Regions from separate parts of the Burkholderia glumae LMG 2196 genome, predicted to be linked through region 1. Evidence: predicted binding sites of a transcription regulator. Region 1 holds the regulator's gene; each other region holds the start of a gene.

Region 1 (10,480 bases):
CTTCGGCAGCACGTACACCTTGTTCTCGTACTGCTCGCCGCGCACGAACAGTTCGATCTGCGCGAGCGTCTGGTTGGCGAACGAGTTCGACATCACGAACGACGGATGGCCGGTCGCGCAGCCGAGGTTCACGAGGCGGCCTTCGGCCAGCAGGATCACGCGCTTGCCGTCCGGGAAAATGATGTGGTCGACCTGCGGCTTGATGTTTTCCCACTGGTACTGGCGCGTCGACGCGACGTCGATTTCCGAGTCGAAGTGGCCGATGTTGCAGACGATCGCGTTGTGGCGCATCGCCTTCATGTGGTCATGGCCGATCACGTGGAAGTTGCCGGTGGCCGTCACGAAGATGTCGGCCTTGTCGGCCGCGTATTCCATGGTCACCACGCGGTAGCCTTCCATCGCCGCCTGCAGCGCGCAGATCGGATCGATTTCGGTGACCCACACCGTGGCGCCGAGGCCGCGCAGCGACTGCGCGCAGCCTTTGCCCACGTCGCCGTAGCCGGCCACCACCGCGATCTTGCCCGCGATCATCACGTCGGTGGCGCGCTTGATGCCGTCGACGAGCGACTCGCGGCAGCCGTACAGGTTGTCGAACTTCGACTTGGTGACCGAGTCGTTGACGTTGAAGGCCGGGAACGGCAGGCGGCCGTCCTTTTCCATCTGGTACAGGCGATGCACGCCGGTGGTGGTCTCTTCCGTCACGCCCTTGATGTGGGCGAGACGCTTCGAATACCACTGGCCGTCCACGTCGAGGTGCGCGGCGATCGACTTGTACAGCGCGACTTCCTCCTCGTTGGTCGGCTTGGCGATCACCGAGCGATCCTTCTCGGCCTTGGCGCCGAGGATCAGCAGCAGCGTCGCGTCGCCGCCGTCGTCGAGGATCATGTTGGCGAACTCGCCGTTCGGCCATTCGAAGATGCGGTGCGAGTACTCCCAGTACTGGTCGAGCGACTCGCCCTTGAACGCGAACACCGGCGTGCCGGCCTCGACGATCGCGGCGGCCGCGTGATCCTGCGTCGAGAAGATGTTGCACGAGGCCCAGCGCACGTCGGCGCCGAGCGCCTTGAGCGTCTCGATCAGCACGCCGGTCTGGATCGTCATGTGCAGCGAGCCGGCGATGCGCGCTCCCTTGAGCGGCTGCGCGGCCTGGTACTCGTCGCGGATCTGCATCAGGCCGGGCATCTCGGTCTCGGCGATGGTCAGTTCCTTGCGGCCCCAAGCGGCCAGCGAGAGATCGGCGACGACGTAGTCCTGGGAAGCTTTCGGGTCGATAACGGCGTTCATCACGCCCTCCTTTCTAATCAAAGATTGGTGACGTGAGCGCCGTTCAGAAAGCGGCAAGCCCAGCCGGCGCGGCGAATCGTGCGATCCGCGCTGCGCGCCGGGCGGGCCACCGCCTGGTGAAGATTTCCGAGCCTGGCGGGCCGGTGCCCGTCGCAACGCTCCTCGGAAACGAGCAAGGATTGTAGCAAAGTGTCGAGAAGAATTCCCGCGCGCTTCGCAGAAGGCTGGTGGGCCGATTACGGATCGGAGCCGAATTTCCGAGGCGCACCGGCACGCGCGTCCTCTACGCGCGTCCTCTCAGTGTTCGGCTCCCACCCAGGCCTGCTCGCGCAGCCGCGCGCGCAGGCGCGCCACGGCCTGGCTGTGGAGCTGGCACACGCGCGACTCGCTGACCTCGAGCACGGCGCCGATCTCGCGCAGGTTCAGGCCGCGCTCGTAGTAGAGCGACATCAGCAGCTTCTCGCGCTCGGGCAGGCGGTCGATCGCCTCCACCAGCGCCGCGCGCAGATGCTCGTCGAGCAGCGCGGACAGCGGGTCGGAGTGGTCGACGCGGTAGCGGTCGAGGAACGGCTCGTCGTCGGCCGAACGGTCGAAATCCTCGTAGTAGATCAGCTGGCTGCCGTGCAGGTCCTGCAGCATCGCCTGGTAATCGTCGAGCGGCATCTCCAGGTGGGTGGCGACCTCGCTCTCGTTGGCCGAGCGCCCGAGCCGCTGCTCGACCTGATGAATGGCCTGCTCGACCTCGCGCGAGGTCTTGCGCAGGCTGCGCGGCAGCCAATCGTTGCTGCGCAGCTCGTCGAGCATCGCGCCGCGGATGCGCTGCGTCGCATAGGTCTCGAACTGCGCGCCCTGATCCTCCTTGTAGCGGCTCGCCGCATCGAGCAGGCCGATCATGCCGGCCTGGATCAGGTCGTCGAGATCGACGCTCGCAGGCATTTTCGCGACCAGCTGCAGGCCGAGCCGGCGCACCAGCGGCGCATATTTCGCGAGCACCTCGGCCTGCCCCATCCCGCCCTCGCCCATCGCGGACGTGGACAGCTTTCCTTGAGCGTTGTACATCGGCTCCCTCCTGAGTGCCCTTGGGTCAAACGGCGTGCGCCGCGCCCCGTTCGACGGCCGGATGTCCGGCGAAGGCCCGTCCGGCGGGATTCGTCGGACGCATCGGCCAGTACAGCAGGTCTGAGGCGATCTGCCGGTAGTCGCGCGCGGCGGCTGACGACGGAAACGCATCGACCACGGTGTGCACGAGTTCGCGTGCGCGCGGCACCAGCGGATCGGCGCTCACGTAGCCGCCCTCGGCCAGCGCGACCGTCAGATAGCGGCCTGCCACGCCCGCCAGATTCTCGTAGGCGGCGCGCGCGTCGGACTCGCTCTGCACGTGGTTGACCAGCACGCGGAACTGCGCGAGCGCGTGCGCGTAATGGAGCCGCTTCATGCAGGCATAGGCCTCGGTGATCGCGGAGCCGGCCACGCGCGTCACGATCAGCACGTCGTGAGCGGCACGCGCAAGAGCAGAGAGCGCGCCGTTCGCGTCGCGCTGAGCGTCGACGAGCACGATGTCGGCCGCGCCTTCCAGATAGGCGGCAAGGCGTTCATCGTCGTAGCCGTCGCGCGCGAGGTCGGCGGCGACGCACAGGGAAAAGCCGGCTTCGTGACGCACCGCGTTGCCGCTGCGCAACCGGGCGCTGCCGAGCGTCGCGGCGGCCGAATTGGCGTCGTTGCGCTCGTCGACGACGAGCACTTCCTTGCCGAGCGCGGCGAGCGCGGCGGCCAGGTTGACGACGGCCGAGGTGCAGCCGACCCCGACGGGGCCGCCCGTCACCGCGACGATCCGGTTCGCGCGGCCGGCCAGCAGCCGCCGCAGTCCTTCAGCCTGATCGGTGATTCGTTTATCCAAAGTAGACCTCGTGATGTCCGGAACCCGGACGGCCGCCAGCCAGGGCGGACAGCATGCCGGGCAGATCGTCTTCGAGCGGCACGAACGGCGAGCCGTCTCGCGGTACACAGAACGCGCTCTTGAGCAGGAACTTGCGCGTTGCCACGTATAAGTTCTCCGGCACCTTCTGGCCGGTCGACACGTAATGCACCGGCAGCTGGTAGCGGATCACGGTGTCGAGCACGCCGCCGAGGTTGGTGGCCTCGTCGAGCTTGGTCAGGATGCAGCCGGCCAGATCGGGCTGGTCGGAGCCGCGATAGGCCTGCACCACCTCGTTGAGCGTGTCGCCGTGGCTGGTGGCCGCGAGCAGCAGCAGGCGCTGCACGCGCGCGTCGGCGCCCTGCAGCATCGCGATCTGGTCGGAGACGGTGCGATCGCGCTGGCTCATGCCGATCGTGTCGATCAGCACGATGTGCTTGTTGCGCAGCTCGGAGAGCGCCAGCTGCAGGTCGCCGCCGTCCTTCACGGCATGCACCGGCACGCCGAGGATCCGGCCGAAGATGCGCAGCTGCTCGTGGCCGCCGATCCGGTAGCTGTCGGTGGTCAGCAGCGCGACCTTGCTGGCGCCGAAGCGCATCACGCAGCGCGCGGCCAGCTTCGCCGTGGTGGTGGTCTTGCCCACGCCGGTCGGCCCCATCAGCGCGAACACGCCGCCGCGCTCCATCAGCGCGTCCTCGCTGTCGAGCACCGGCAGGTTGCCGGCCAGCACCGATTCGGCCCAGTCGCAGGCGCCTTCGAAGCTGCCCGCCGAGACCCCGGCCGGCAGGTTGTCGACCACCGTGCGCACCAGCTGGGCCGAGAAGCCGGCCGCGAACAGCCGCTTGGTCAGCGCGCCGTGCAGCGGCGTGCGGCGCTGGCGGTCGTTCCACATCAGGCCGGCGAACTGCTCCTCCATCATGCCGCGCATCGCGCTCAGCTCGTGCATCACCGTTTCGTTGACGATGCGCTCGATGCGCGCGTTGACCTCGTCGGCCAGCGTGGCGGCCGACGCGCCGGCGCGTTCCGCCTGCTTCGGCGCGGCGGCGGCCGCGGCGGTGGCGCGCGCGGCGCTCGCCTCGGCGGACTGGCGCGCGGCCACGTTGCGCACGATGTCGCGCGCCCACTCGGGCGGCTCGCCGTCGTTGCGCGCGGCCGGCGCGATCGGGCTCGCGGCGCCCGGCGACGCCTCGGCGCGCGGCGCCGGCGAGACCAGCGCCTCGTGCTGGCGCGTCAGGCGGCGCGCGTGCTCGACGAGCCACGGCGCGGGGGCCGAGGACGCGGCCGGCTCGTCCTGCACCGGCGCGGCGGCCACGGTGGCGGCCGGCGCTTCGCCGTCGTCGAGCAGCTCGTCGTCGGCGTCGAATGCACCCGCCGGCTCGGCGCTCGCGCCGAACACCGACGAGAACACGTCGGGCAGGCCGCCCGAGGCATACGGATTGTTCGGCGCGGCGGCGCGCGGCATGCCCGTCACGGCGCTAGCCGGACGGCTCGCGGGCGGCAAGGCGCGCATGCTGCCGGCGGCGGCGATGGGCGACTTCGGCGACAGCGCGGCGAGTTCGGCGTCCGCGAGGGCGACGATTTCGACCGAGCCGTCGTCAAGCGTGCGGTTCGACAGCACGACGGCATCGCCGCCGAGCGCCTCACGCACCAGACGCAGCGCGTCGCGGCTCGTTGGGCCGGTGAATTTGCGGATGTTCAAGCGTTACCCCCGATGACGTTCGTGACTTTGATCGTGCGTGTCTCCGGCACTTCGGCGTAAGACAGCACCTTCAATTGCGGCAGGCTGCGGCGCAGGAAGCGCGCGAGCATCGCGCGCAGCGCGTGCTGCACCAGCAGCACGGGCGGCAGCCCCATGTTCTGCTGCCGCAGCATCGCTTCTTGCGTGCCCATCAGCAGCGTCTGCGCGAGTCCGGGCTCGAGGCCCGGGTTCGCGCCGGTGGCGAGCGCCTGCGACAGCACGCGCTCGAGATTCGAATCGAGTCCCATCACCTGCATCTCACCCGAGCCCGGATACCACTGCTGGGTGATCGCGCGGCCGAGCGCGAGCCGCACGGCCGCGGTCAGGTCGTAGGGATCGGTGATGCGGCCGGCCTGCTCGGAGACCGCCTCGATGATGGTGCGCATGTCGCGGATCGGCACGCCTTCCTCGAGCAGGTTCTGCAGCACCCGCTGCAGCGTGGTCAGCGACACCGTCTTCGGCACCAGATCCTCGATCAGCGACGGCGCATCGCGGCCGGTGCGCTCCAGCAGCGCCTGCACTTCCTGGCGGCCGAGCAGCTCGGCGGCGTGCTGCACCACCAGGTGGTTCAGGTGGGTCGCCACCACGGTGCTGGCGTCCACCACCGTGTAGCCGTACACCTGCGCCTGCTCGCGCTGCGACACGTCGATCCAGACGGCCGGCAGCCCGAACGCCGGGTCGCGCGTCTGCGCGCCGGGCAGCGCGGCCGTGACCTGGCCCGGGTTGATCGCGAGCCACTGGCCCGGATAGGCCTCGCCGGTGCCGACTTCCACGCCCTTGAGCGCGATCCGGTAGCCGTTGGGGCGCAGCTCGAGGTTGTCGCGGATATGGATCACCGGCGGCAGGAAGCCGATTTCCTGCGCGAACTTCTTGCGGATGCTCTTGATCCGCTTGAGCAGCTCGCCGTCGCCGCCGGCCTCGACGAGCGGGATCAGCCGGTAGCCGACCTCGAGCCCGAGCGGATCGATCAGCGTGACGTCTTCCCAGGTCGCTTCGTGGCTGTCGGCCGGCAGCGCCGCGGGCGGGGCGATCTCGCTGACCGCGCCCATCGCTTGACGGGCGGCCTCGCGGCGGCGCATGGTGCGCGCCATCCAGATCGCGCCGCCGCCGAGCAGCAGGAACGCGAAGTGGGGCATGTTCGGGATCAGGCCCATCAGCACGATGATGGTGCCGGTGATGGTCAGCACGCGCGGGTTGGCGAACAGCTGGCCCGTGATCTGCGTGCCGATGTCCTCGTCGGTGGCCACCCGCGAGACGATCACGCCGGCCGCGGTCGAGATCACCAGCGACGGGATCTGCGCGACCAGGCCGTCGCCGATGGTCAGCAGCGTGTAGTTCTTGCCGGCCGCGGCGAAGCTCATGTCGTGCTGCACGATGCCCACGATCAGCCCGCCGATCACGTTGATCGCCATGATGACGAGGCCCGCGATCGCATCGCCGCGCACGAACTTCGAGGCGCCGTCCATCGAGCCGTAGAACTCGGCTTCCTGTGCCACCGACACGCGCCGCTTGCGCGCCTGCTCCTCGTTGATGAGGCCGGCGTTGAGGTCGGCGTCGATCGCCATCTGCTTGCCGGGCATCGCGTCGAGCGTGAAGCGCGCCGACACTTCGGCGATCCGCCCCGCGCCCTTGGTGATCACCGTGAAGTTGATGATCATCAGGATCACGAACACGACGATGCCGACCGCGAAATTGCCGCCCACCAGGAAGTGGCCGAACGCCTCGATCACCTGGCCGGCCGCGTCGGGGCCGGTGTGGCCCTCGAGCAGCACCACGCGCGTGGAGGCCACGTTCAGCGACAACCGCAGCAGCGTGGAGAACAGCAGCACGCTCGGGAACGCCGCGAAATCGAGCGGCTTCATGGTGTACATGCTGACCAGCAGCACCATCACCGACAGCGCGATGTTGAACGTGAACAGCAGATCCAGCAGCATCGGCGGCAGCGGCAGGATCATCATGCCGAGGATCATGCAGATCAGGATCGGCCCGGCCAGCGCGCGCAGATTGGCGGCGTCGAAGCGCCCCGCGAGCTTGGTCGACAGCCCGGACGGCGTGCTCATGCGACATCTCCTTCGTTACGTGCGCCGCGGCCCGCCGCGGGTGTGCCGAGTACCTCGGCGGCTTCCTGCAATTCGTCCTCGTCGTCGATCTCGGCGCCCTTGTCGAGCTCGGGCGGCACGTCCAGGTCGACCGGCTCGGCCGGGAACGCCCCGCCCTCGCTGCGAAAGCGCTTGAGCTGGTAGACCCATGCCAGCACTTCGGCGACGGCCGAATAGAGCGAGCCCGGGATCTCGCGCTCGAGGTCCACGTTGTGATACAGGGCGCGCGCGAGCGGCGGCGCCTCGAGAATCGGCACGCGGTGCTCCTCGGCCAGTTCGCGGATGCGCAGGGCCACCAGGTTCACGCCCTTGGCGATCACCTTCGGGGCACGCATCTCGCCGTCGGTATAGCGCAGCGCGACCGCGAAGTGGGTCGGGTTGGTGACCACCACGTCGGCCTTCGGCACGTTGGCCATCATCCGGCGGCGCGCCATCGCGCGCTGCTGCTGGCGAATCCGGCCCTTCACGTGCGGATCGCCCTCGCTCTCGCGGTGCTCGCGCTTGACTTCTTCCTTGGTCATGCGCAGCTTCTTGTTGTACTGCCAGATCTGGTACGGCACGTCCATGCCGGCCACCACCAGCATGCCCGCCACCGTCATGCCGCAGCACACCGCCACCAGGTGCAGGGTGCCGGCCAGCGCCTCGTGCAGCGGCAGGTTGAGCAGGCCGAGCATCTCGTCGTGGCTGCGCCAGATCGCGATGCCGCCGATGCCGCCGACGATCACCGTCTTGGCCAGCGCCATGCCGAGCTGGATCACGCCCTGCGGCGAGAAGATCCGGCCCAGGCCCGAGATCGGGTCGAGCCGGTCGAACTTGAAGCCGATCGCCTTGGTCGAGAGCAGCCAGCCGCCCAGCGCGATCGGCGCCGCGAGCGCGGCCAGGCCGGTCAGCGCCAGCACCGGCGCGATCGCGGACAGCCCCTCCATGCCCGCGCGGCCGGCGCCCGTCAGCATCTGGTGGGTGTCGAAGGCGCTCGCGCGGTCGAACGTGAGCGAGCCGCGCAGCATGGTACGCAGATGTTCGCCGATCGGACCGGACAGCAGCCAGGCTCCATAGAAACCAGCGGCGAGCAGCGCGAACGAAGCGAATTCGCGCGAGCGCGCGACCTGCCCCTCCTCGCGCGCCTTTTCACGGCGCCGGGGAGTGGCATCTTCGGTTTTTTCGAGATCGCTGTCCTCTGCCACTGCAGCCTCCGGTCGGAGACGGCGGGATGCCGTTTCCAGTACAGCGATTATTGATGGAGAGGGCCAGCGGCGATCGGTCGAGGAAAGCGGGGAAACGGGGGTATTTCAGACGATCGGGGTGCGCCGCCGCGGTGAAAACGACGCGACGCGGTCGGCCGGGTAGCCGGGTGGCGGCAGGATCGCCCCGTGCGGCGCCGGGCACCGCGCGCCAGATGGGAGCCCGGGAGCCCGGGAGCCGGGCCTGGCCGCGACGCCGGCACGAGATGGCCGGCCGCTCCCAATGAAACCGGGTGCCGACGGCGGCGGCCGCGGCGGCGCGCCGACGACGCCGCGCCTGCCCGGCTCCGCTGGCCGTCCTATGTCTGGTGTCCAGCCGCAGCGCGTTCGAGCGCCGCCAGGTCGAGCTTCTTCATCGTCATCAAGGCACCCATCACGCGGGCCGCCTGCGCCGCGTCGGCCTCGCCGAGCAGCACGGGCAGCTGCACCGGCACGACCTGCCACGACACGCCGAAGCGGTCCTTGAGCCAGCCGCATTGCTGGGCGCTCTCGTCGCAACCATCGCCGAGGCTCGTCCAGTAGCGGTCGATCTCGTCCTGCGAGCGGCAGTTGACCACGAACGACACGGCCGGCGTGATCCGGAACACCGGCCCGCCGTTGATCGCCGAGAAGGCCTGCCCGGCCAGCTCGAACGCCACCGTCATCACCGTGCCCTCCGCCTGGCCGGCCGCGCGGGCGCCTTCCCTGCCGTAGCGCGCGATCCGCGTGATGCGCGAATCGTCGAACACCGACACATAGAAATTCGCCGCGGCCTCGGCTTCATGATCGAACCACAGGAACGGCGTGATTCGCTGGATCGACGGCAGGGCCGTCGCAGTCGTCTGATGCATCGCGTGCCTCCGGGTGTGCGCGCGCCGGACCGGACGGCGCAAGGCGCCGTGCCGCCGACGCGGCCGAACCCCGATGATAGGCGCCGCGCGCCGGGCCTGCCCGCCATGAAAAAGGGCATGACCACCCGGCCCAACGGGCCGGGCGATCATGCCCTCGTCAGGCGGCGGCCCGCGGGCCGCGTCGCCTCAGAGCGCGACGAACGGCGTCTGCGTGCCGCCGATGCTGCGCTGGTCGATGCCGAAGTAGATGGTGCGGCCGTAGAAATGCGGCAGCCCGAAATCGAGCGTCGAATTCTGGCCGAACGGCCCGCCCAGGTTCGCGATCGCGTATGCGCCGGTGTTGAACAGCGTCTGCGCATTGGCGATCGTGAACGCGACGCTCAGGTTGTTGGTGCCGTCGGTCACCGTCGCCGTCAGGTCCACGTTCGCGCTCGGGCAGTAGAACGAGGTGTTGCGGCTGCAGGTCGGCAGCGAGGCGCCGCCGCTGCTGTCGAAGAAATACGCGTTCGAGCCGGTGTCGAAGAACGCCGCCGAAATCGCGCGGCCCTGGAACGTGCCCGTCAGGTCGCCCGCGGTGGTGGTGGTGAGCCGCGTGACGCCGCTCGGCAGCGCGGCCGGCACGCCGAGCGTGAGCACGCCGGTGGCGATGCCGCCGCTCGGTGCGTTGAGCTGCACCGACACGCCGTTGTTGTTGCTCGGCAGACGCGCCACCGGGTTCGCGACCTGCGCGTTCAGCGCCACCGTGGTGGCCGTGCAGGCGCCGCTCGAGGGGCATGAGTAGTAGTTGCTGAAGGTGGTCGACGACACGCACGCGACGCCGCAATCGAACGGTGCCGGGCCAACCCCCAGGATGCCGTTCGCGCCGAGCGCCGCGACCGTGTTCGCCGAGGTGCTGCCGTTCGAGCAGCTGCTCGGCACGTTCGAGGTGCCGAGGTCGCCGATGATCTGCACCGGCAGCGCGCTCGCGGTGAGCCCGCCGATGGTCACGTCGGCCTGGCGCACCGAGCCCCAGGTGAAGCTCGACACGAACTGCCCGCATTCGGCGAGCGCGCCGCCGTTCGAGGCGCTCTGCGCCGGCAGGTTGCCGAGCACGCCGGAGGCGGCGCTGCTGACGAGGCGCAGCCCGTAGGAGGCGGTGTCGAGCAGCACGTTGTCGATGGTCTGGCAGGTGGCGGTGCCGGGCGCGCACACCTTGACGCTCACGCTCGGCATGTTGACGACGTTCTGCACGCCCGCGTTGACGATGATCGGCATCTGGCCGTTGCTGCCGGTGCCGCCGCTGGTGCCGGAGCTGGAGCCGCCGGAGCTGGAGCCGCTGCTGCTGCCCGCCGTGGACTGCCCGCTGCCGGTGCTGGCGGTGCTGCTGCTGCCGC
Region 2 (10,480 bases), 810 kb from region 1:
TCGACTCGACCCCGTAGGTGATCGCCACCGGCCAGCCGATGCCGACCAGCTCGCCCATCAGCGGCAGCTTCGGGCGCGAGGCCGCGACGAACTGGCGGTAGGCCGGCCGGCCATGCAGCAGCAGCATGAGCGAGATCGCGGTGAGCCAGATGGTGAGGGTGGTGGCCGCCGCCGAGCCGAGGAAGCCAAGCCGCGGCAACCCGAACGCACCGTGGATCAGCCCGTAGTTCAGCACCGCGTTGACGCCGACGCTCGCGATCGACACCCACAGCAGGCGTCGCGCCGCGCCGATCGCCGGCAGGAACGAGCGCATCAGGCCGACGCCGATCAGGCTGCCGGGCGCGGCCAGACTCAGCACGCGCGTGTATTCGCCGATGTGGTGGGCCAGCATCGGCGGCTCGTGGAACATCAGCAGCAGCGGCTCGGTGTAGAGCAGCACCGCGATCGCCGGCACCGACAGCAGCAGCGCGAGCACCACGCCGGTCCAGTAGATGTGGGGAATCTGGCTGTCGTCGCGGGCACCGCGCGCGTGGGCGACACTGACGCTGACCGAGCTCAGCACGCCCTGCAACACCGTGACGGCGACGAAGAACAGCGTGGCGCCGAGGCCGCCGGCGGCGAGCGCATCGGGACCGAGCGAGCCGAGCAGTACCGTGTCGGTGACGCTCATCGCCATCTGCGAGAGCTGTGCGATCGCAAGCGGCGCGGCCAGACGGGCGGTGTCGGCTGCGTGGCGGGAAAAGGAGGGCGGCGCGAGAGCGGCGCGCGAGAAATCGTGACGCGGCATGAGCGGTGCGCGCGAGTGCGAGCCCGCGCGGCGTTGTTGTACTGGGACGGCAAGCTTACGGGTTTCGCTTCCCGCTGTCGAATCGCGCCGCGCAGGGGCCCGACGTGCCGGCGGGCAGCGCCGCACGCACCTCGGCGGGGTGCGGCGAAGCCGAACCTGACCCTTAAGCGCCGTGGACGGCGATGCGCGTGTCCTCGAACAGCACCACTTGGCCCGCGCGGATCTTGCAGGTCTTGCGCAGCTCGACGGCGCCGTCGACGCGCACCGCGCCCGAGGCGACCAGGACCTTGGCGGAGCCGCCGCTGTCGGCCACGCCGGTGATCTTGAGCAGGTTGTGCAGTTCGACGAATTCGCCGGTCAGCGTGAAATCCAGATTGGGCATCGAATGGCATGCACGGCGTGCGCGCATGAGTAAAAAAGACAAGGCTTCGCATCATAAGCCAGCGCGATCACCGCGGCGAGCGCCGCGTGAGGCCGGCACCGCCGGCGCCGGCCAGTTCTGCGCAAAGCCCGCCGCGACGGGCACGGGCGGCGCATCGGGCGCGGCGCGCGCCGCGCCCGGGGACTTACCGGACGCGCGCTGCCGGATCGGGAACGAACGCTGCGCAAGCCTTGAGGCCGGCATCGACGACGCGACTCCGAGACGGCGTAAACCCGACCGCATGGGTGGTGGCAGGCGCTGGTGCGCCGGCCGCGAGCCGCCGGCGGCGGGCGTGCGCCGGCCGGGCAGCGATGGCGGCCATGACGGCGACCCGGCCCGGCCGGCCGCCGGCATTTCATGAACCTGCCGCCCGTTGCGGCGGCGTGGCGCGGTTCGCGGTCGAGCCGTGTCCCATTCACCCGAGGAGAAATGTCATGTCCGGAATTCGTATGAAGCTGATGAGCGCGCTTGTCGTGACCACCATGGCGTTCGGCGCGACCGCCGCCATGGCCCAGGCTGGTGGCGGCGCAGGTGGCGCAGGCACGGGCGCTGGCGCTGGTGCCGGTGGTGGCGGCGGCGGTCCGTCGGGCGGCGCCGGCATGAGCGCCGGCGGCGGTACCGACGCCGCACCGACCGCGCCGGGCACCGGTCCGGGCGCCGGCGGCACGGGCGCCAAGCATTCGACGGCGCCGCATGCGAAGATGCGCTCCCATAGCTCGATGCACGGCGCGAAGTCGAAAGCGGGCGATGCCGTGAACGGCAATACCAACGGCATGTCGCCGATGGCGCCGTCGGGCGGCGGCAACGGCTCGCAGTCGCAGTAAGCGACACCGGCGCCGCGGCCTGCGCGTGGCAGTCCCGACGCGCGTGAGCCGCGGCTGCGCGCCCGGGCCGGATGCCGCGTCGAGCGGGCCGGCGCGGCCGCGGGCGGGATTACGGCCTGCGCTGCTGCTTTTGCTGAACCGGCGCCTTGGGCTGCATCGGCGCAGCCACCAGGAAGATCCCGCGCAGCCACCCGGCGAGCCGCGAGAAGATGTCGTAGGGTTCCTCGACAAAGATTTCCGGCTTCAGCAGGCGCAGGTATTCCATGATCTGCTGGGCTTCCTGCTTCTGGAACGAGCCGTGCGAGATGCCGAGCCGCAGCAGCCCGCGCAACTCGCCGAGCTTCTCGCGCGCCAGGCTGCCGACGCTCATCTCGCAGGCGAGCTTCGCCTCGTAGACGCGCTGGCGCAGCGATTCGGCGAGCCGCCAGGCGGGCGTCTGCATCCGTTCCTCGAGCGTCTGGATGTCGTGGACCGCGGATTTGATCTGCGCGGCGAGCGGCTCGATCTGGGCCGGATCGCCCTGCGCTTCCGTGACGAGCGCGGTGGCCCAGTCCTGGCACGCCTTCACGAGCTCGTCAGGGGTCCATTCGCTGCGCGACGCGAAGCCGAAGCCGAAGCTCTCCGCCTGCCGCATCATGATCGCGAGCACGTCGGGGAATTCCTTGTCGAGTGTGCGTTTCGCCCACGCGTACTGGCCGCCCTGCAGCATGCGCTGCACGGCGTTCTCGGTCAGCGGCACCATGTTGTCGAGCAGCTTGGCGCGCAGGAAGTCTTCGAACGACGGCGTCGCGAACTGCGGATCGAGCTTCTGCGACACGCGCACGAAGGCCTCGAAGTCCTTGCGCAGCGACGTGATGGTGTCGTCCTTGATCGACAGGGTGATCTGTCCCATGAATCTCTCGAAGCGCGTTGGCGGCCGGCGCCAGGGTGGTTTTCCTCTTATATCGGCGCCCGGCGAAGAAACTTGAGGGCGGCGCGCCGAAATTCGCGAGCAAGCCGCGGGCGGAGCCCGGTCCGGTCCGCGCGCGGCGCGTGGCGGCCGACACCATTACGGCGGCGAGCGCGCCGACCAGCTGCGGGCTGCGCCATCCCAGCTCGAGGCCGCCGCCGTGTGGCGCCACGGTCATCGGCACGGTGATCGCGGTCAGCGCGGTAACGGGCACGGGCGAGGGGATCGCGGCGGCGCGGCTTAGCTTACTTGAGCGGGATCGGCGTGCCGTCCGGCACGGGCACCGCGGTCACGCTGTTCTTCGCGCTGCCGCTCACGATCCGGTCGCTATAGGTCAGATAGACGAGCGTGTTGCGCTTGCGGTCGACCACGCGCACCACGTGCAGCGTCTTGAACACGAACGACAGCCGCTCGTTGAACACGTCGGTCTGCTGCTTGAGCGGCTGCGTGAAATGAATCGGACCCACCTGACGGCACGCGATCGATGCCTCGGTCGGGTCCTCGGCGATGCCGAGGCTGCCCTTGATGCCGCCCTTGCGCGCGCGCGAGACGTAGCAGGTCACGCCCTGCACGAGCGGATCGTCATACGCCTCGACCACGACGCGGTCCGAGCCGGTCAGGCGGAAATTCGTGTTGACGCTGGCGATTTCCTCGGCATGGGCCGCGAGCGGAAGCAGCGAGGCGGCGCAGGCCGCGAGGGCGGCGGCGAAATGGCGGGTCATGGTTGGCTGGCGCGGGCGCAAAGCGGCTGGGAGTTCGACTCTAGCACGGCCGGCGAGCGCGGGCTGCCTCGCGTACCGCTGCGCGGAATCGGGCGGCATTCGCGATGACCGTGGCGATCGAATCGACGCGCCGAGCATCAAGGCTGCCGTCGACCGCCCAATGCAAAAAGGCCCGTCGTATGACGGGCCTTTCGCTGTCTGGCTCCCCGACCTGGGCTCGAACCAGGGACCTACGGATTAACAGTCCGGCGCTCTACCGACTGAGCTATCGGGGAATAAATCGGTACTGCGTTTGTTCTCGATGCAGAAGCCGCGTGGCAAGGCCGCGCCGGCTCTGCACTTTTGGCTCCCCGACCTGGGCTCGAACCAGGGACCTACGGATTAACAGTCCGGCGCTCTACCGACTGAGCTATCGGGGAACAAACAGCAGAGAAACGAGATTGTATGAGGCGCTGCAGGAGGTGTCAAGCGCTCTCGTTAAATTTCCAGGGCACAGTTGCGCAGCGCGACACGCCTCGGGCACGCTCAGCGCTCGAGCAGATGGAGCTTGTCCTGCACGTCCTTCCACTCGTCGGCGTCGCCGGGGGCGGGCTTGGTCTTCGTGATCGACGGCCACAGCTTCGCCAGCTCGGCGTTCAGCGGCGTGAACTGCTGCTGATCGCCAGGAACGTCTTCCTCGGCATAGATCGCATTGGTCGGGCATTCGGCCACGCACACGGCGCAGTCGATGCATTCGTCCGGGTCGATCGCGAGGAAATTGGGACCTTCACGGAAGCAATCCACCGGGCATACATCGACGCAATCGGTGTATTTGCACTTGATGCAGCCTTCGGTCACAACGTGAGTCATTCAAAACGCTCCTGCTTGGCGAATATGTGTGTGGGGAGGCGGGCCTTGCGCCGAATATGCCATTGTAACTGATGCGGAAAAGCGGCATCCAGCCGCTCCGCAGCGGTCTTATATCGTTTCGTGATTAGTTTATGTCGCACCGAGGCCGCTGCGACGAAGTGTCTCCTCTCGCATTCGGGTAACATGCGGCAGGCAGATCGGGCAGCGCGCGCGCTGCCTGCGGGCTCGGCTCGCTCCGGATTCCGCTACTCCCGCTGATCCCGTTTTTGGCAGTCTCGAATCATGATCATTACCTCGCTGCTCGACACCGATCTGTACAAGTTCACGATGATGCAGGTCGTCCTGCATCACTTTCCCGCCGCCAACGTCGAATACCGCTTTCGTTGCCGCACCCCGGACGTCGATCTCGTTCCCTACATCGACGAGATCCGCGACGAGGTGCGCGGGCTCTGCCAGCTGCGCTTCAACGACGCCGAACTCGACTATCTGCGGCAGATGCGGTTCATCAAGAGCGATTTCGTCGATTTCCTCGCGCTGTTCCACCTGAGCGAGAAATACATCGAAATCTCGCCCTCGCCGAAGGGCAACGGCGAGATCGACATCGCGATCCGCGGTCCCTGGCTGCACACGATCCTGTTCGAGATCCCGGTGCTGGCGATCGTCAACGAGGTCTATTTCCGCAACACGCAGAGCGAGCCCGACTACGGCGAGGGGCGCGGGCGGCTGCGCGAGAAGATGAAGCTGCTCGGCGCGCGGCCCGAGTTCGCCGACTGCAAGATCGCCGACTACGGCACGCGCCGCCGCTTCTCGAAGGTCTGGCACGAGGAGGTCGCGCTGACGCTGCGCGACGGGCTGGGCGAGCAGTTCGCGGGCACCAGCAATGTCTATTACGCGATGCGGCACGGCATCACGCCGCTCGGCACCATGGCGCACGAGTATCTGCAGGCCTGTCAGGCGCTCGGCCCGCGGCTGCGCGATTCGCAGATCTACGGCCTCGAGATGTGGGCCAAGGAATATCGCGGCGATCTCGGCATCGCGCTGTCGGACGTCTACGGCATGGACGCGTTCCTGCGCGACTTCGACATGTACTTCTGCAAGCTGTTCGACGGCGCGCGCCACGATTCGGGCGACCCGTTCGAGTGGGGCGAGCGGATGATCCGCCATTACGAGGCCAACCGCTGCGACCCGCGCACCAAGGTGCTGGTGTTCTCCGACGCGCTCGACATCCCGAAGGTGCTGCAGCTCTACGAACGCTTCCGCGACCGCTGCAAGCTCGCGTTCGGAGTGGGCACGAACCTGACCAACGATCTCGGCTACCGGCCGCTGCAGATCGTCATCAAGATGGTCCGCTGCAACGGCCAGCCGGTCGCCAAGCTGTCCGACTCGCCGGGCAAGAGCATGTGCGACGACAAGGCCTATCTCGCCTACCTGCGCCAGGTGTTCGGCATCGCGCAGCCGGTCGAGGACGAGGCAGGAAAATAAGCGGCCGCCACGAGCGGCGCGCCGGGCCGCTCGGCCGGCCGCGTGCGGGGGCGCCGTTATAATCGAGCCCGATCGTTCGTTATCGTCACGCCCACGAGGACCGCTCATGGATACGTCGGCTGCCCGCCGCAACATACTCGCGCGCATCCGCGCCGCGCAGGGACGCGCCACCGAGCCCGAAGCCCAGGAACGTGAGCAGGCCGCCGACTATCTCGCGCGCCATCCGGCCGGCCCGCGGCCGCCGATGCCGGCCGAGCCGGGCGCGCTGGCGGCGCGTTTCGCCGAGGAAGCCGCGCGCATGTCCACCACCGTCGCGTTCGTCGAGACGCTCGACGCCGTGCCGGCCGAGGCCGCGCGCTATCTGCGCGAGCACGCGCTGCCGCCGCGGGCGATCGCCTGGCGCACGCTCGACGGCCTCGACTGGCAGGCGGCCGGACTGGAAGTCGTGCCGCGCAAGCCCGCCGACGGCGATCTGGTCGGCATCACCGGCTGCTTCTGCGCGACCGCCGAGACCGGTTCGCTCGTCTTGCTGTCCGGCCCGGATAGCTACGCGTCGGCCGCGCTGCTGCCCGAGACGCACATCGTGGTCGTGCCGGTCTCGCGGATCGTGGCCGGCCACGAGGACGCGTTCGCGCTGATCCGCGCGGAACGGGGCGAACTGCCGCGCGCGGTCAACCTGGTGTCGGGGCCCTCGCGCACCGGCGATATCGAGCAGACCATCGTCCTCGGCGCGCACGGCCCGTATCGCGTTCACGCGATCCTCGTGCGCGGCGCATGACGGCCGTCACGCGGCGCCAGGCCGCTTTCCGTTTGTCCGTTCCCGCCACGTTCTCCGCCGGCTCCACGCTCGCCGCCCCAGGTCGCGGCCGGCGGCGGCGCGCGCCCGGCCTGCCGGCCGTGCTCGCCGTGCTCGGCGCGCTCCTGCTCGGCGGCGCGCCCGCCACCGCCTCGGCCGCCGCGCTCGACGGCGCCACGCTGTCCGCGCTGTGGGGCATCCCGTTCGCCGGCATGCTGCTGTCGATCGCGCTGTGCCCGCTCGTCGCGCCGGCGTTCTGGCATCGGCATTTCGGCAAGATCGCGGCCGGCTGGGCCGGCGCCTTGCTCGTGCCGTTCGCGGTCGCGTTCGGCGCGGCGGCCGCGGGCGCCACGCTGGTTCACGCGCTGCTCGAGGAATACCTGCCGTTCATCGTGCTGCTGACGGCGCTCTACACGGTGGCGGGCGGTATCTGCCTGCATGGCGCGCTGCGCGCCTCGCCCGCGCGCAATACCGCGCTGCTTGCGCTCGGTGCCGTGCTGGCGAGCGTGATGGGCACCACCGGTGCGGCGATGCTGCTGATCCGCCCGCTGCTGCGCGCGAACGCCGCCCGCCCGCGTGTCGTGCATGTCGTGGTGTTCTTCATTTTTCTCGTCGCCAACGCGGGCGGCGCGCTCTCGCCGCTCGGCGACCCGCCGCTGTTCCTCGGCTTCCTGAACGGTGTCGATTTCTTCTGGACCACGATCCACCTCGCGCTGCCCACGCTGTTCGTCTGCGCCGTGCTGCTGACCGTGTTCTACGTGCTCGACGCGTGGCGCTTTCGCCGCGACGGCGTGCTCGGGCGCGCGCTCGATCACGACGCGGACCCGCTCGACCACGAGGCCGGCGAGGCGCGGGCCGTCGCGTTCGGGCCCAACCGGCCGGGCGCCCAGCCGGCGGCCGGCACCCGCCTGTGGCTCGAAGGCCGGATCAACTTCGTGCTGCTCGCAGCGATCGTCGCGCTGGTGCTGATGAGCGGGATCTGGAAGCCCGGTATCGAGTTCGAGGTGGCCGGCACCCACGTGGCGCTGCAGAACCTGGTGCGGGACCTCGCGCTGGTGGCGGTCGCGCTGCTGTCGCTCGCCCTCACGCCGCGCTCGGCGCGCGAGGGCAACGCGTTCGACTGGGCCCCGATCGAGGAGGTCGCGAAGCTGTTCGCCGGCATCTTCGTGACGATCGCGCCCGTCATCATGATCCTGCGCGCGGGCGCCGGCGGCGCGTTCGCGCCGATCGTCCGGCTCGTCACGGACGCGGGCGGCGAGCCGGTCGTGCCGATGCTGTTCTGGGCCACCGGGCTGCTGTCGTCGTTCCTCGACAACGCGCCGACCTACCTCGTATTCTTCAACCTCGCCGGCGGCGACGCGGCGAGCCTGATGACGACGGGCGCCGCAGCGCTCGCGGCGATTTCGGCCGGCGCCGTGTTCATGGGCGCCAACAGCTACATCGGCAACGCGCCGAACTTCATGGTCAAGGCCATCGCCGAGGCGCGCGGCATCCGCATGCCGAGCTTTTTCGGCTATCTCGGCTGGTCGTTCGGCATCCTCTTGCCGGTGTTCGCACTGGCGACGTGGCTGTTCTTTTCCGCCTGAACGGGCGGGTTTCGGCAGGTGTGGGCTGCGTGCCGCGGCCCGGTGGGGCCGCGAGGCGCCGTCCCACCGGGCCGCGCACGCTCGACGGAGACGGCTTATGCAGAAAATCCTGGTGGCGCGTGCGATCTTTCCGGACGTGATCGAGCGCCTGAGGCAGTATTTCGACGTGGACTGGAACGACGGCGACGCGCTCGCGCCCGACGCGCTTCATGCGCGCCTCGCCGACAAGGACGGCGCGCTCACCGCGGGCGACCCGATCGGCGCGGCGGCGCTCGCGGCGGCGCCGAAGCTGCGTGCGGTCGCGAACATGGCGGTCGGCTACAACAACTTCGACATGGCGGCGTTCGACGCCGCCAACGTGCTCGCCACCAACACGCCGGACGTGCTGAACGAGACCACCGCCGATTTCGGCTGGGCGCTGATGATGGCCGCCGCGCGGCGCATCGCCGAGTCGGAACACTGGCTGCGCGCGGGCCGCTGGCAGAAATGGTCGTTCGACAGCTTTCTCGGCGCCGACCTCCACGGCACGACGCTCGGCGTGATCGGCATGGGCCGCATCGGCCAGGCGATCGCGCGCCGCGCGCGCGGCTTCAACATGCGCGTCGTCTATCACAACCGCTCGCGCGTGGCGGCCGGCATCGAGGCCGAGCTGAACGCCGAATATCTGTCGAAGGAAGCCCTGCTGCGGCAGGCCGACCACGTGGTGCTGGTGCTGCCCTACACGAAGGAGAGCCACCATACGATCGGCGCGGCCGAGCTCGCGCTGATGAAGCCCAGCGCGACGCTGACCAACATCGCGCGCGGCGGCATCGTCGACGACGCGGCGCTGGCCGCCGCGCTGCGCGAGCGCCGCATCGCGGCGGCCGGGCTCGACGTGTTCGAGGGCGAGCCGAGCGTGCTGCCGGCGCTGCTGGAGGTGCCCAACGTCGTGCTCACGCCGCATATCGCGAGCGCGAGCGAGGCCACGCGTCGCGCGATGGCCAACCTCGCCGCCGACAATCTGATCGCGGCGCTTGGCGAAGGCCCGCGCGCCGGCCGGCCGCCGAACCCGATCAATCCCGACGTGCTCGGCAGGGCGCGCGCATGACGCCGTGGCTGCTCGGCGCGGTCGCGCTGCTCGCGGCCGCGCTCGCGATCGCGCTGGGGGTGATCTGGCGCGGCGCGAGCCATGCCGGTGACGGCATCGGCTGGCTCGGCGAGCGGCTCGACGAGGCGCAGGATGCCCAAGCGCAGGCGCTCGAGCGGCTCGAACGCGCGCTGCGCGACGAGTTCGCGGCGGGCTCGCGCGGCGCGCGCACCGAGCTCACCGGCAGCTTCACGCAGTTGCAGCAGATGCTGGCCGCGCAGTTGACCAGCGTGGCCACCGTGCAGAACCAGCAGATCGACGGTTTCGCGCAGCAGCTCGCGAAGCTGGTGGCCACCCATCACCAGCAGTTCGACGCGATGCGCGATGGACTGCACCAGCAGGCCCAGCTCGCGCGCGACGAGCAGGGCGCGGCGCTACGCCATTTCGGCGCGGTGCTGAGCCAGCAGCTCGCGCAGCTCAGCGAAGCGAACGACCGCCGCATGGGCGAGGTGCGCGCGACGCTCGAGCAGCGCCTGAAGGACATCGAGGCGAACAACGCCGCGAAGCTCGACGAGATGCGCCGCACCGTCGACGAGAAGCTGCACGCGACGCTCGAGCAGCGGCTCGGCGAATCGTTCCGCCTCGTGTCGGAGCGGCTCGAACAGGTGCATCGCGGGCTCGGCGAGATGCAGACGCTGGCGGCCGGCGTCGGCGATCTGAAGAAGGTGCTGACCAACGTGAAGACGCGCGGCACCTGGGGCGAGGTGCAGCTCGAGGCGCTGCTCGAGCAGATGCTGACGCCGGACCAGTACGCGAAGAACGTCGCGACGGTGCCCAAGAGCAGCGAGCGCGTCGAGTTCGCGATTCGGCTGCCGGGCCGGCAGGCCGACGCGCAGCCGGTCTGGCTGCCGGTCGATGCGAAGTTTCCGCGCGAGGATTACGAACGGCTCATCGATGCGCAGGAGCGCGCCGACGCGGCCGGCGTCGAGGAAGCGGCG
Region 3 (10,480 bases), 350 kb from region 1:
CGCGCGCCGCAGCCCGGCCGCGAGCTGTCGCCGGCCGCGCTGGCCCAGGTCGCGCGCATCGAGGCGATCTGGCGCGACTGCCTCGCGCGCTCGGGCGGCCCGTTCCTGTTCGGCGCGTTCACGATTGCCGATGCGATGTACGCGCCGGTGGTGATGCGCTTCGTCTGCTACGCGCCGGTGCTCTGCGAGGTCTCGGCCGCCTATGTCGAGCGCATGCTCGCGCTGCCGGCGGTCGCGGCCTGGAACGAGGGCGCGCGCCGCGAGACGCGCATGGTCGAATACTGAGAAGGCCGGGAGGCAAGCGCATGAACATCTATGTGGTAGGCGGTGCGATCCGCGATGCCCTGCTCGGCCTGCCGGTGCAGGACCGCGACTACGTGGTGGTGGGCGCCACGCCGGAGCAGCTGGCCGCGCGCGGCTTCCGCCCGGTGGGCAAGGATTTCCCGGTGTTCCTGCACCCGCAGACGCACGAGGAGTACGCGCTCGCGCGCACCGAGCGCAAGACGGCGGCCGGCTATCACGGCTTCCAGTTCCATTACGCGCCGGACGTGACGCTCGACGAGGATCTGGCGCGCCGCGACCTGACGATCAACGCGATGGCGCGCGAGATCGATCCGGACGGCCGGATCACGGGCGAGCTGATCGACCCGTTCGGCGGGCGCGCCGATCTGGCCGCGAAGCGGTTCCGCCACGTCGGGCCGGCGTTCGTCGAGGACCCGGTGCGGATTCTGCGCGTCGCGCGCTTCGCGGCCCGTTTCGCCGATTTCACGGTGGCGCCCGAGACGCTCGCGCTGATGCGCGAGATGGTGGCGGCGGGCGAGGTGGACGCGCTGGTGCCGGAGCGGGTCTGGCAGGAGGTGTCGCGCGGGCTGATGGAGGCGAAGCCGTCGCGCATGTTCGCGGTGCTGCGCGAGTGCGGTGCGCTGGCGCGCATCCTGCCCGAGGTGGACGCGCTGTTCGGCGTGCCGCAGCGCGCCGACTACCACCCCGAGGTGGATACCGGGGTGCACGTGATGATGGTGATCGATCACGCGGCCAAGCATGCCTATTCGCTGCCGGTGCGGTTCGCCGCGCTGACCCACGATCTCGGCAAGGCCACCACGCCGGCCGAGGTGCTGCCGCGCCACATCGGCCACGAGGGCCGCAGCGTCGATCTGCTCAGGCCGCTCTGCGAGCGGCTGCGCGTGCCGAACGAGTGTCGCGACCTGGCGCTGCTGGTGGCGCGCGAGCACGGCAACCTGCACCAGGTGATGTCGATGAGTGCCGCCGCGCTGGTGCGCCTGCTCGAACGCGCCGACGCGCTGCGCAAGCCGGGGCGCTTCGCCGAGATGCTGCAGGCCTGCGAGGCGGACGCGCGAGGCCGGCTCGGGCTCGAGACGCAGCCGTATCCGCAGGCCGAGCGGCTGCGGCGCGCGCTGGTCGCCGCGCGCGCGGTCGATGCCGGGCAGATCGCGGCCGGCCATCGCGGCAATCCGGACGCGATCCGCGATGCCGTGCAGCGAGCACGCACCGACGCGGTGGCGGCGGCGCTCGCGACCGGCGAGCACGGCTGAGGCTGGGAGGGTAGGACGGCGGGACGAGACGGTGGCCGGTCGGGCGCCGTGACGAGTCGGTCGGACGGCGCCTGCCGAAGCGGCGGCGCCGGGGCGGTCGATACGAGACAGCGGCACAAGCCGCGGCGATCTACGGGAAAACCCGGGTGCGGGCGGCGCCTGCCGCCCGCCGCTCAGCGCACCGGGTTGGAGACGCGCCCGTCGGGGCCGTAGAGACCGGCGCGCGCGGGCTGCGCGCGCAGCACCTGGAGGGTGCGCTCGTTGTAGTCCATGCGGATGCGGATCAGCATGCCGTTGTTCATGTTGGCGTGGCGCGCGCGCTCGGTGGCGTCGCGCAGCAGCTTCCAGCGGCTCGCGATGCCGGGGTCGCGCTCGGCGGCCGCGTCGATGCCGGCCTTGCCGGCCGCGTAGCCGAGCGCCGCGAGCTGCGCGTCGCGCTGCTTTTCCAGCGACGCGAGCCGTTCGACCAGCTCCGTCTTGCGCGCGATGATGTCCGGCAGCGTGTCGGCCGGCGACGCCGCCGTCAGTGCCTTTTGCTCGTAGACGAGCAGCGAAGCGAAGGCCTCGACCGTCGCATGCTCGTCGTTGATCGTCGCCAGCAGGGCTTCTTTCATTGCATCTCGCTCAAAACGACGGCGCACGGACCATCCGCGCGCCCGGGGGCGTCATCCGCGTCGTGCTCAGCCGAGGCTCGCCGGTGTCCGCAGCAGCTCGCTGGCCGTCTGCAGGATGCCGTCCGCGATCTTGCCGGTGTCGATCGTCAGCGATCCATTCTTGATCGCGTCGCGGATCGACTGCACTTTCGCGGTGTCGATGTCGGCCGATCCCGAAGCCGCGAGCAAACGCAGATTCGTGGACAGGGAGGACAGATTCACGTTCGCATCGCCGCCGGCCGGCGCGCTTTCGGCCGGCGCGGCAGCCGCCGGGGCGGTGCTGCTGCTGGCCTGGGTACGCGGCGAAGCGGCGTCGGGGGACGCCGGGCGGACGTTCGTGGCGGGGGTGGTATCGATTTTCACGATGGGCTTCCTGAACGATTTGAGCAAGATAACGGCAGATCAGAGCCGAACTTTAGCGCCTGCTCATCCATAAAGGCTTGCATAAACAAATCTTTGCAAGCTTTCCGGCCGCTTTCAGGCCGCGCCCATCATAACGGAACTTCCACCGTGTTCCCATCCTTCACCACCGCCGTCACGATCTGGCCGGCCGCCAGCCGGACCCGCACCTGCTGTCCCGGCCCCGCGTTGTTCATCACGCTGCCCTCCGACGAAATCGAGAATCCCTGGCCGGCCGCCACCACCCGCACGGTCTGGCCGATGGTGACCGACGAGGCGCTGCGCAGCATGTCCTGGCGCAGCGGCAGCCCGGCCGCGACGCGCACCAGCGAGGTGCCGCCCACCGCCTGCGCCGGATCGGTGATCACGGCGAGCGGCAGCATGGTCAGGTCGCCCTCGTGCGCGACGAGGTCGGCGGCCGTCAGCACGTCGCCCGGCGCGAGCGCGTGCGCGGCGACGTAATAGTTGCCTTGGACCTCGATCTTCGACTGCAGGTAGAGCGTCCACGGCCGCGCGCCGGCGCAGCGCACGCCCACCGTGGTGCGGCCCCAGAGCCGTGCGCCGGTGGGCAGGAACGGTTCGAGCGTGGCGCAAGCCGCGAGCCCGCGCGGGAACGCGGCGGTCACCGTGACGATCGCCTTGCCGGGCAGGCCGGCCGTCTGCTGGCGCAGGAACGCGAGCGCCGCGGCGCGGATCGCTTCCGGGTCCTGCTGGCCGGCCGGCTGGCCGAGCGCGGCGGCCGGGGCCGCGCCGGCGTTGCGGGCCGCGCCGTTCTCGGCCGGCGCGGCAGCCGGAGCGGGCGCCAGGGTGGGCGCCACCACCGCGGCGACGGCGCTCGGCGAGGGCGCGCTCTGGCGCGCCGAGACGCGCATCACGGCCGGCGCCGCGTAGCGCATCGCGCCGCCCGCCGCATCCTGGCCGGCCGGCGCACGTTCCGTCGCGCCCGGTGAATAGACGGCGCGCACGGTGCCGAGCGCCGCGGGCGCCGTAGCGGCCGAGCCGCGCGAGCCGGCCGACGGATGGCGCGGCGCCGCGGCGGCCGGCGCCGGCTGGGCCGCGGCCGCGCGGCGCGCCGCGGCGATGCCGGCCGCATAACCGGCGGCGTAGCCGGCCGCCTCGTTGCCCTGGTTTTCGGTGCGCGGGGCCGCGCGATTCACGGCCGGCCGCGTCGTCGCGCTGCCGGGCATGGGGTAGAGCGGCGGCTCGGGCCGGTTGGCGGGCGTCTCGCCCATCGCGGCGGCACGCAGCGCGCTGTCGCCGCCCGCGCCCGGCACGATGCCGATGGTGCCGGCGGGCGCGGGCGGCGTGCCGCCGCTGCGGGCGCCGGCGCCGTAGGCGTTGCGCAAGTCGGCCGCGCTGTACGAAGCGAGGCTCGACGCGGGCGGGTGCGCGGCCGGGGTGCTCACGCCGTGCGCGTTGGCGTTGGCCAGCGCCGTCTCGGCCGATTCGCCGCGGCCCGGGATCACGATCATGCCGTCGCCGCCGGCCGCCTGCGCGGCGGCCAGATTCGGCAGCAGGCCGGCCAGGCCCAGCGCCAGCAGGGCCAGGCGGCAACGCCGGGAGCGCTCGCGCGCGCCGAAGCCGCGTGCCGCGCCTGCCGCTGCGTTCGCGTTCGTCTGCGCCATCGCCGCCTCCTAGAGAATTCCGTTGGTACGGGATCGCATTCTAGGCAGCCGGGTGAGGCGGCAAACGATGAATAGAGGGGGGCTTTGCCGGTTATTCGCCCGATTGCCGCTTGCCTCTCGCGCCTACGATGGCTGTCATCGAAAAGCGTCTTTTTTGGCCGCCGCACGGCGCGCGGGGAAGAGACGCCGCACCGCTCCCGATGGAGGAACGCACGATGATGGACAAACTCGACGCCGAATTCGCGTTCGGCCGCCAGGCGCTCGACGTTCGCGCATACCGGCAGGAACTGATCTCTTCGAACATCGCGAACGCCGACACGCCGGGCTATCAGGCCCGCGACGTCGACTTCGCCTCGGCGCTCGGCCGCTCGCTCAAGCACCAGGCCGGCCAGGCCGCCGCCGACAACGCCACGCAGCTGCCGCTGGCGCGGCCGGCCGGCGTGACGAGCGGCATGACGCTGGCGGCCACCGAGCCGGGCCACATGAGCGGCAACACGCGCCTGTCGGCCACGGGCGGCCCGAGCGACGACTTCGGCCGTGCCGCGTACCGGATCCCGAACCAGCCCTCGCTGGACGGCAACACGGTCGATCTGGACGCCGAGCGCGTGCAGTTCGCCGACAACACGGTGCACTACGAAGCCGGCATGACGGTGGTGACCGGCCAGATCAAGGCGATGCTCGCCGCGATCACCTCGGGTTCGTAACCCGGCACGCCGCCATTCTTTCAGCCGCAAACGAGGAATTTCCATGCCTTCGCTGATGAACATCTTCGACGTCGCCGGTTCGGCGATGTCCGCCGAATCGCAGCGCCTGAACGTGACCGCGTCGAACCTGGCGAACGCGGACAGCGTGACCGGCCCGGACGGCAAGCCTTACCGAGCCAAGCAGGTGGTGTTCGAGACCCAGCCGCTCGGCGGCGCGCGCACGCGCTCCGGGCAGGGGGTGGGCGGCGTGCAGGTCAAGCAGGTGATCGACGATCCGTCGCCGATGAAGACCAGCTACGACCCGTCGAATCCGACCGCCGACGCCAACGGCTACGTCACGCTGCCGAACGTCGACCCGGTGCAGGAAATGGTGAACATGATCTCGGCCTCGCGCTCGTACCAGGCGAACGTGGAGACGCTGAACACCGCCAAGCAACTGATGCTGAAGACGCTGACGATCGGCACCTGAGTGCCGTGTCGTGAACCGGGGCGTGCTGGTGCGGCCCGTGGTTCACCCCGCGACCGATTCCCAACCCGACCCAGCGTATCCGCGAACTCGCGAAAGGCAACCCGGAGATGAGCTCCACTACCAACTCGATCGGCAGCAACGGCACGAACACGTCCACTCTGCCGGTCGACACGATGAGCAACAACAGCGGCGTGGCGTCGACCTCGGCGTCGGACCTGCAGCAGACCTTCCTGAAGCTGCTCGTCACGCAGCTGCAGAACCAGGACCCGACGAGCCCGGTGGACAGCTCGCAGATGACGTCCCAGCTCGCGCAGATCAATACCGTGAGCGGCATCGCGCAGCTCAACTCGTCGCTGTCCTCGCTGTCCTCGCAGATCACCGCCGGCCAGCAGACCCAGGCGGCGCTGCTGATCGGCAGCAACGTACTGGCCCCCGGCAGCACGCTCAGCGTCTCGGGCGGCGCCGGCACGGGCTTCGGCGTGCAGCTGCCGTCCGCCGCCGCCGACCTGAAGATCACCGTCAAGAATTCGGCCGGCACGGTGGTCAACACGATCGACGCGGGCGCGCAGGCGGCCGGCACGATCCCGATCAACTGGACGCCGACCGACTCGTCGGGCGCGACGCTGCCAGACGGCAAGTACACCATCAGCGCCAGCTACACGGACGGCAGCGGCGCCAGCACCTCGGCGACCACGCTCACGGCCGCGCAGGTGCAGAGCGTGATCCGCCAGTCGGACGGCACCCCGGGCCTGGTGCTTTCGAACGGCACGACGGTCGGCCTGCCGAACGTCGGCGCGATCTTCCCGGGGACCGCCTCGAGCGGCACCAGCAGTTCCGGCAGTGGCTCGGGCACGGCCGACAAGAACAATTCCTCGTCTACCTAACTGATCAGGCCTCGCGCCATCGGAGACCAACATGGGTTATCAACAGGGCTTGAGCGGTTTGCAGGGCGCATCGAGCGACCTCGACGTGATCGGCAACAACATCGCGAACGCGAACACGGTCGGCTTCAAGGCCGCCTCGGCGCAGTTCTCGGACTTGTACGCGAATTCGGTGTCGGGCGCGGTCGCCAACGGCATCGGCATCGGCACGCAGCTGGCGACGGTCGCGCAGGTGTTCCAGCAGGGCGGCTTCGCCACCTCGCAGAACCCGCTGAGCATGGCCATCTCGGGCAACGGCTTCTTCCAGGTGAACTCGAACGGCGTGACCACCTACACGCGCGACGGCCAGTTCAGCCCGAACGCGAGCGGCAACATCACCAACTCGGCCGGCGGCCAGCTGATGGGCTATGGCGTGAACGCCGACGGCAGCATCAACACCTCGGCGATCGTGCCGCTGACCGCGCCGCAGGGCAACATCCCGCCGAAGGCGACTTCGTCGATCACCGGCCAGTTCAACCTGAGCACGACCGACACGGCGCAGACCAACTCGCCGTTCAACTTCAGCGACTCGTCGACCTACACGCTCAAGCAGCCGGTGCAAGCCTACGACTCGCTCGGCAACGCGAAGACGGTGAACCTGTACTTCGTGAAGTCGACCACCGTCGGCAGCTGGGAAGTGTACGCGGGCGCCGACAACACCGCCCCGACCGACCTCGGCACGGCCTCGTTCGACAGCTCGGGCAAGCTGACCGGGCTGACCGCGAAGAGCGCGACGGCTTCGGGCAACAAGTTCACCTTCAGCATAGCCAATACCACCGGCGCGGTGACGCCGCAGTCGGTCTCGCTCGACCTGACCGGCTCGACCCAGTTCGGCGCGACCAAGAGCGGCGTGTCGAACCTGGTGGCCGACGGCTTTGCGTCGGGCGCGCTGCAGAACTACTCGGTGGCCGCCGACGGCACCATCACGGGCAGCTACTCGAACGGCCAGAGCATGAAGCTCGGCCAGGTGTTCGTGGTGAACTTCAACGATCCGCAGGGCCTCACCAGCATCGGCGGCAACCAGTACATCCAGACCGCCGCCTCCGGCGTGCCGCAGATCGGCGTGCCGGGCAGCACCAACCACGGCACCATCAAGGGCAGCACGACCGAGAATTCGACGGTCGACCTGACGGGCGAGCTGGTCAACCTGATCACCGCGCAGCGCAACTACCAGGCCAACGCGCAGACCATCAAGACCCAGCAGACCGTCGACCAGACGCTGCTCAACCTGTAACGCGCGGCGCGCGAAACCGGAACCAACGACCATGGACCGACTGATCTATACGGCAATGACGGGCGCGGATCAGGCGCTCGACCAGCAGTCCGTGATCGCGAACAATCTCGCGAACACGTCGACGACCGGTTTTCGCGCGCAGCTCGCGACCTACCGCGCGGTGCCGATGAATTTCGGCGAGGCCAGCAACCCCGACACCACCCGCACCTTCGTGCTGAGCTCGACGCCCGGCGCCGACTATTCGGCCGGCCCGATCGCGCGCACCGGCAACCCGCTCGACGTGGCGGTGCAGGGCAAGGGCTGGCTCACCGTGCTCGCGCCCGACGGCAGCGAGGGCTACACGCGCGCCGGCAACCTGCACGTGGACGAGAACGGCCAGCTGGTGAACGCCTCGAACCTGCCGGTGGTGGGCACCGGCGGCCCGATCTCGGTGCCGCCGAACGGGCAGGTGACGATCGGCTCCGACGGCACCGTGTCGGTGCTCGCCGCGGGCGATCCGCCCTCGGCGATCGCGATGGTCGACCAGCTCAAGCTCGTCAATCCGGAGCCGGCCAGCATGAAGCGCGGCGACGACGGCCTGTTCCGCACCACCGACGGCAATCCCGCCGAGGTGGACCCGAGCGTCGTGCTCGCGCCCAGCTCGCTCGAGGGCAGCAACGTGAATCCGGTCAGCGCGATGGTGTCGATGCTCGACAACGCGCGCGCCTTTCAGCTGCATACCAAGCTGATCGAAACCGCCGACCAGAACGAGCAGAACGCAAACCAGATCCTCAGCTTCAGCTGAGCCGGTCATCGAATCCGCAGGAGAAACCCCAGTGAACCGATCTCTCTACATCGCCGCGACCGGCATGAATGCGCAGCAGGCGCAGATGGACGTGATCTCGAACAACCTCGCGAACGTGAGCACCAATGGCTTCAAGGGCTCGCGCGCCGTGTTCGAGGACCTGCTGTACCAGACGGTGCGCCAGCCGGGCGCGAACTCGACGCAGCAAACCGAGCTGCCCTCGGGCCTGCAGCTCGGCACCGGCGTGCAGCAGGTCGCCACCGAGCGGCTCTACACGCAGGGCAACCTGCAGCAGACCGGCAACTCGCGCGACGTCGCGATCAACGGCCAGGGCTTCTTCCAGGTGCTGATGCCGGACGGCACCACCGCCTACACGCGCGACGGCTCGTTCCAGGCCAACAACCAGGGCCAGCTCGTCACCTCGGCGGGCTACCAGGTGCTGCCGGCCATCACCGTGCCGCAGAACGCGCAGTCGCTGACGATCGGCGCCGACGGCGTGGTGACGGTCACCCAGCCGGGCTCGACCAACGCGGTGCAGATCGGCTCGATGCAGCTGGCCACCTTCATCAACCCGGAAGGGCTCAACGCGCTCGGCCAGAACCTGTTCGCGGAAACCACCTCGTCGGGCGCGCCGAACGTGACGACGCCGGGCCTGAACGGCGCGGGCTCGCTGAATCAGGGCTACGTCGAGTCGTCGAACGTGAACGTGGTGCAGGAACTGGTCAACATGATCCAGACCCAGCGCGCCTACGAGATCAACAGCAAGGCCGTGACCACGTCCGACCAGATGCTGCAGACCGTCACGCAGATGAAGAGCTAACGGACCGATCGGCACAACGTCATGAAGCAGGTTCGCCTTTCCCGATTCGCGGTGCTGGCTGCCGCGGCCGCCCTCGCCGGCTGCGCGCAGATACCGCGTCAGCCGATCACGCAACAGCCGATGACGGCCGTGCCGCCGGTGCCGCCGTCGATGCAGGCGCCCGGCTCGATCTACAACCCCGGCTACGCGGGCCGGCCGCTCTTCGAGGATCAGCGGCCGCGCAACATCGGCGACATCCTGACGATCATGATCGCGGAGAACGTCAACGCCACCAAGTCGTCGGGCGCGAACGCGAATCGCGGCTCCGCGACCGACTTCAAGGTGCCGACCGCCGGCTTCCTCGGCGGCCTGTTCGGCAAGGCGAAACTGAGCGCGAGCGGCGACAACAAGTTCACCGCCACCGGCGGCGCGAGCGCGGCCAACACGTTTACCGGCACCATCACGGTGACCGTCACCAACGTGCTGCCCAACGGCAACCTGGTGGTGAGCGGCGAGAAGCAGATGCTGATCAACCAGGGCAACGAGTTCGTGCGCTTCTCGGGGGTGGTCAATCCGAACACCATCTCGGGCGCGAATTCGGTGTATTCGACCCAGGTGGCCGACGCGCGCATCGAATACTCGTCGAAGGGCTACATCAACGAAACCGAGACGATGGGCTGGCTGCAGCGTTTCTTCCTCAACGTCGCGCCGTGGTGAGCCGCATGATCGACTTCCTTTCCTCCCGCCGTCTGCCGCGCCTGCTGCGCGGCCTGCGCGCCGCGCTGGCCGTCGGCCTGGCGTTCGCGCTCGGCTGCGCGCTGCCGGCCGCGAGCGCGCGCGCCGAACGCCTCAAGGATCTCGCGCAGATCCAGGGCGTGCGCGACAACCCGCTGATCGGCTATGGCCTGGTGGTGGGCCTCGACGGCACCGGCGACCAGACCACCCAGACGCCGTTTACGACCCAGACGCTGGCGAACATGCTGGCGAACCTCGGCATCTCGATCAACAACGGCACCTCGACGGGCGGCACTGCCTCGCTGTCGAACCTGCAGCTGAAGAACGTCGCGGCCGTGATGGTGACCGCCACGCTGCCGCCCTTCGCGCGCCCCGGCGAGGCGATCGACGTGACCGTCTCGTCGCTCGGCAACGCCAAGAGCCTGCGCGGCGGCACGCTGCTGCTCACGCCGTTGAAGGGCGCCGACGGCCAGGTCTACGCGCTCGCGCAGGGCAACATGGCGGTGGGCGGCGCCGGCGCGAGCGCCAACGGCAGCCGCGTGCAGGTCAACCAGCTCGCGGCCGGGCGCATCACCGGCGGCGCGATCGTCGAGCGCTCGGTGCCG

What was found. Region 1 encodes FliA, which starts transcription of late flagellar genes. Its sites were predicted from a motif close to CTAAAGTTTNNNNNNNNNNNGCCGNTA; they were not measured.
Region 2: KS03_RS21745 (DUF4088 family protein) is a predicted target of FliA. The motif match lies at 2,975-3,001, and genes of this name have one in related genera.
Region 3: flgM (flagellar biosynthesis anti-sigma factor FlgM) is a predicted target of FliA. The motif match lies at 2,599-2,625, and genes of this name have one in related genera.

Annotation. Positions count from the first base shown of each region.
Region 1 is NZ_CP009435.1:1,208,288-1,218,767, reverse strand. Features, by position in the region: gene ahcY (adenosylhomocysteinase) at 1-1,284, opposite strand, end outside; S-adenosyl-L-homocysteine riboswitch at 1,385-1,454, opposite strand; gene KS03_RS18075 (RNA polymerase sigma factor FliA) at 1,582-2,343, opposite strand; gene KS03_RS18070 (nucleotide-binding protein) at 2,369-3,181, opposite strand; gene flhF (flagellar biosynthesis GTPase FlhF) at 3,174-4,898, opposite strand; gene flhA (flagellar biosynthesis protein FlhA) at 4,895-6,997, opposite strand; gene flhB (flagellar biosynthesis protein FlhB) at 6,994-8,220, opposite strand; gene KS03_RS18050 (VOC family protein) at 8,577-9,107, opposite strand; gene KS03_RS18045 (DUF3443 domain-containing protein) at 9,294-10,480, opposite strand, start outside.
Region 2 is NZ_CP009435.1:2,021,769-2,032,248, forward strand. Features, by position in the region: gene KS03_RS21730 (MATE family efflux transporter) at 1-787, opposite strand, end outside; gene KS03_RS21735 (RNA-binding S4 domain-containing protein) at 951-1,169, opposite strand; gene KS03_RS31600 (hypothetical protein) at 1,195-1,569, shown strand; gene KS03_RS32090 (hypothetical protein) at 1,643-2,032, shown strand; gene KS03_RS21745 (DUF4088 family protein) at 2,142-2,924, opposite strand; partial or broken gene KS03_RS30320 (AzlD domain-containing protein) at 3,058-3,195, opposite strand; gene KS03_RS21750 (CreA family protein) at 3,227-3,703, opposite strand; tRNA gene KS03_RS21755 (tRNA-Asn) at 3,903-3,978, opposite strand; tRNA gene KS03_RS21760 (tRNA-Asn) at 4,047-4,122, opposite strand; gene fdxA (ferredoxin FdxA) at 4,229-4,552, opposite strand; gene pncB (nicotinate phosphoribosyltransferase) at 4,835-6,034, shown strand; gene KS03_RS21775 (LutC/YkgG family protein) at 6,141-6,812, shown strand; gene KS03_RS21780 (sodium:proton antiporter) at 6,923-8,416, shown strand; gene KS03_RS21785 (2-hydroxyacid dehydrogenase) at 8,514-9,503, shown strand; gene KS03_RS21790 (DNA recombination protein RmuC) at 9,500-10,480, shown strand, end outside.
Region 3 is NZ_CP009435.1:855,624-866,103, reverse strand. Features, by position in the region: gene KS03_RS16415 (glutathione S-transferase family protein) at 1-285, shown strand, start outside; gene KS03_RS16410 (multifunctional CCA addition/repair protein) at 306-1,553, shown strand; gene KS03_RS16405 (flagella synthesis protein FlgN) at 1,727-2,167, opposite strand; gene flgM (flagellar biosynthesis anti-sigma factor FlgM) at 2,234-2,569, opposite strand; gene flgA (flagellar basal body P-ring formation chaperone FlgA) at 2,698-4,230, opposite strand; gene flgB (flagellar basal body rod protein FlgB) at 4,446-4,934, shown strand; gene flgC (flagellar basal body rod protein FlgC) at 4,978-5,403, shown strand; gene KS03_RS16380 (flagellar hook assembly protein FlgD) at 5,511-6,287, shown strand; gene flgE (flagellar hook protein FlgE) at 6,319-7,557, shown strand; gene KS03_RS16370 (flagellar basal body rod protein FlgF) at 7,589-8,341, shown strand; gene flgG (flagellar basal-body rod protein FlgG) at 8,373-9,161, shown strand; gene flgH (flagellar basal body L-ring protein FlgH) at 9,183-9,857, shown strand; gene KS03_RS16355 (flagellar basal body P-ring protein FlgI) at 9,863-10,480, shown strand, end outside.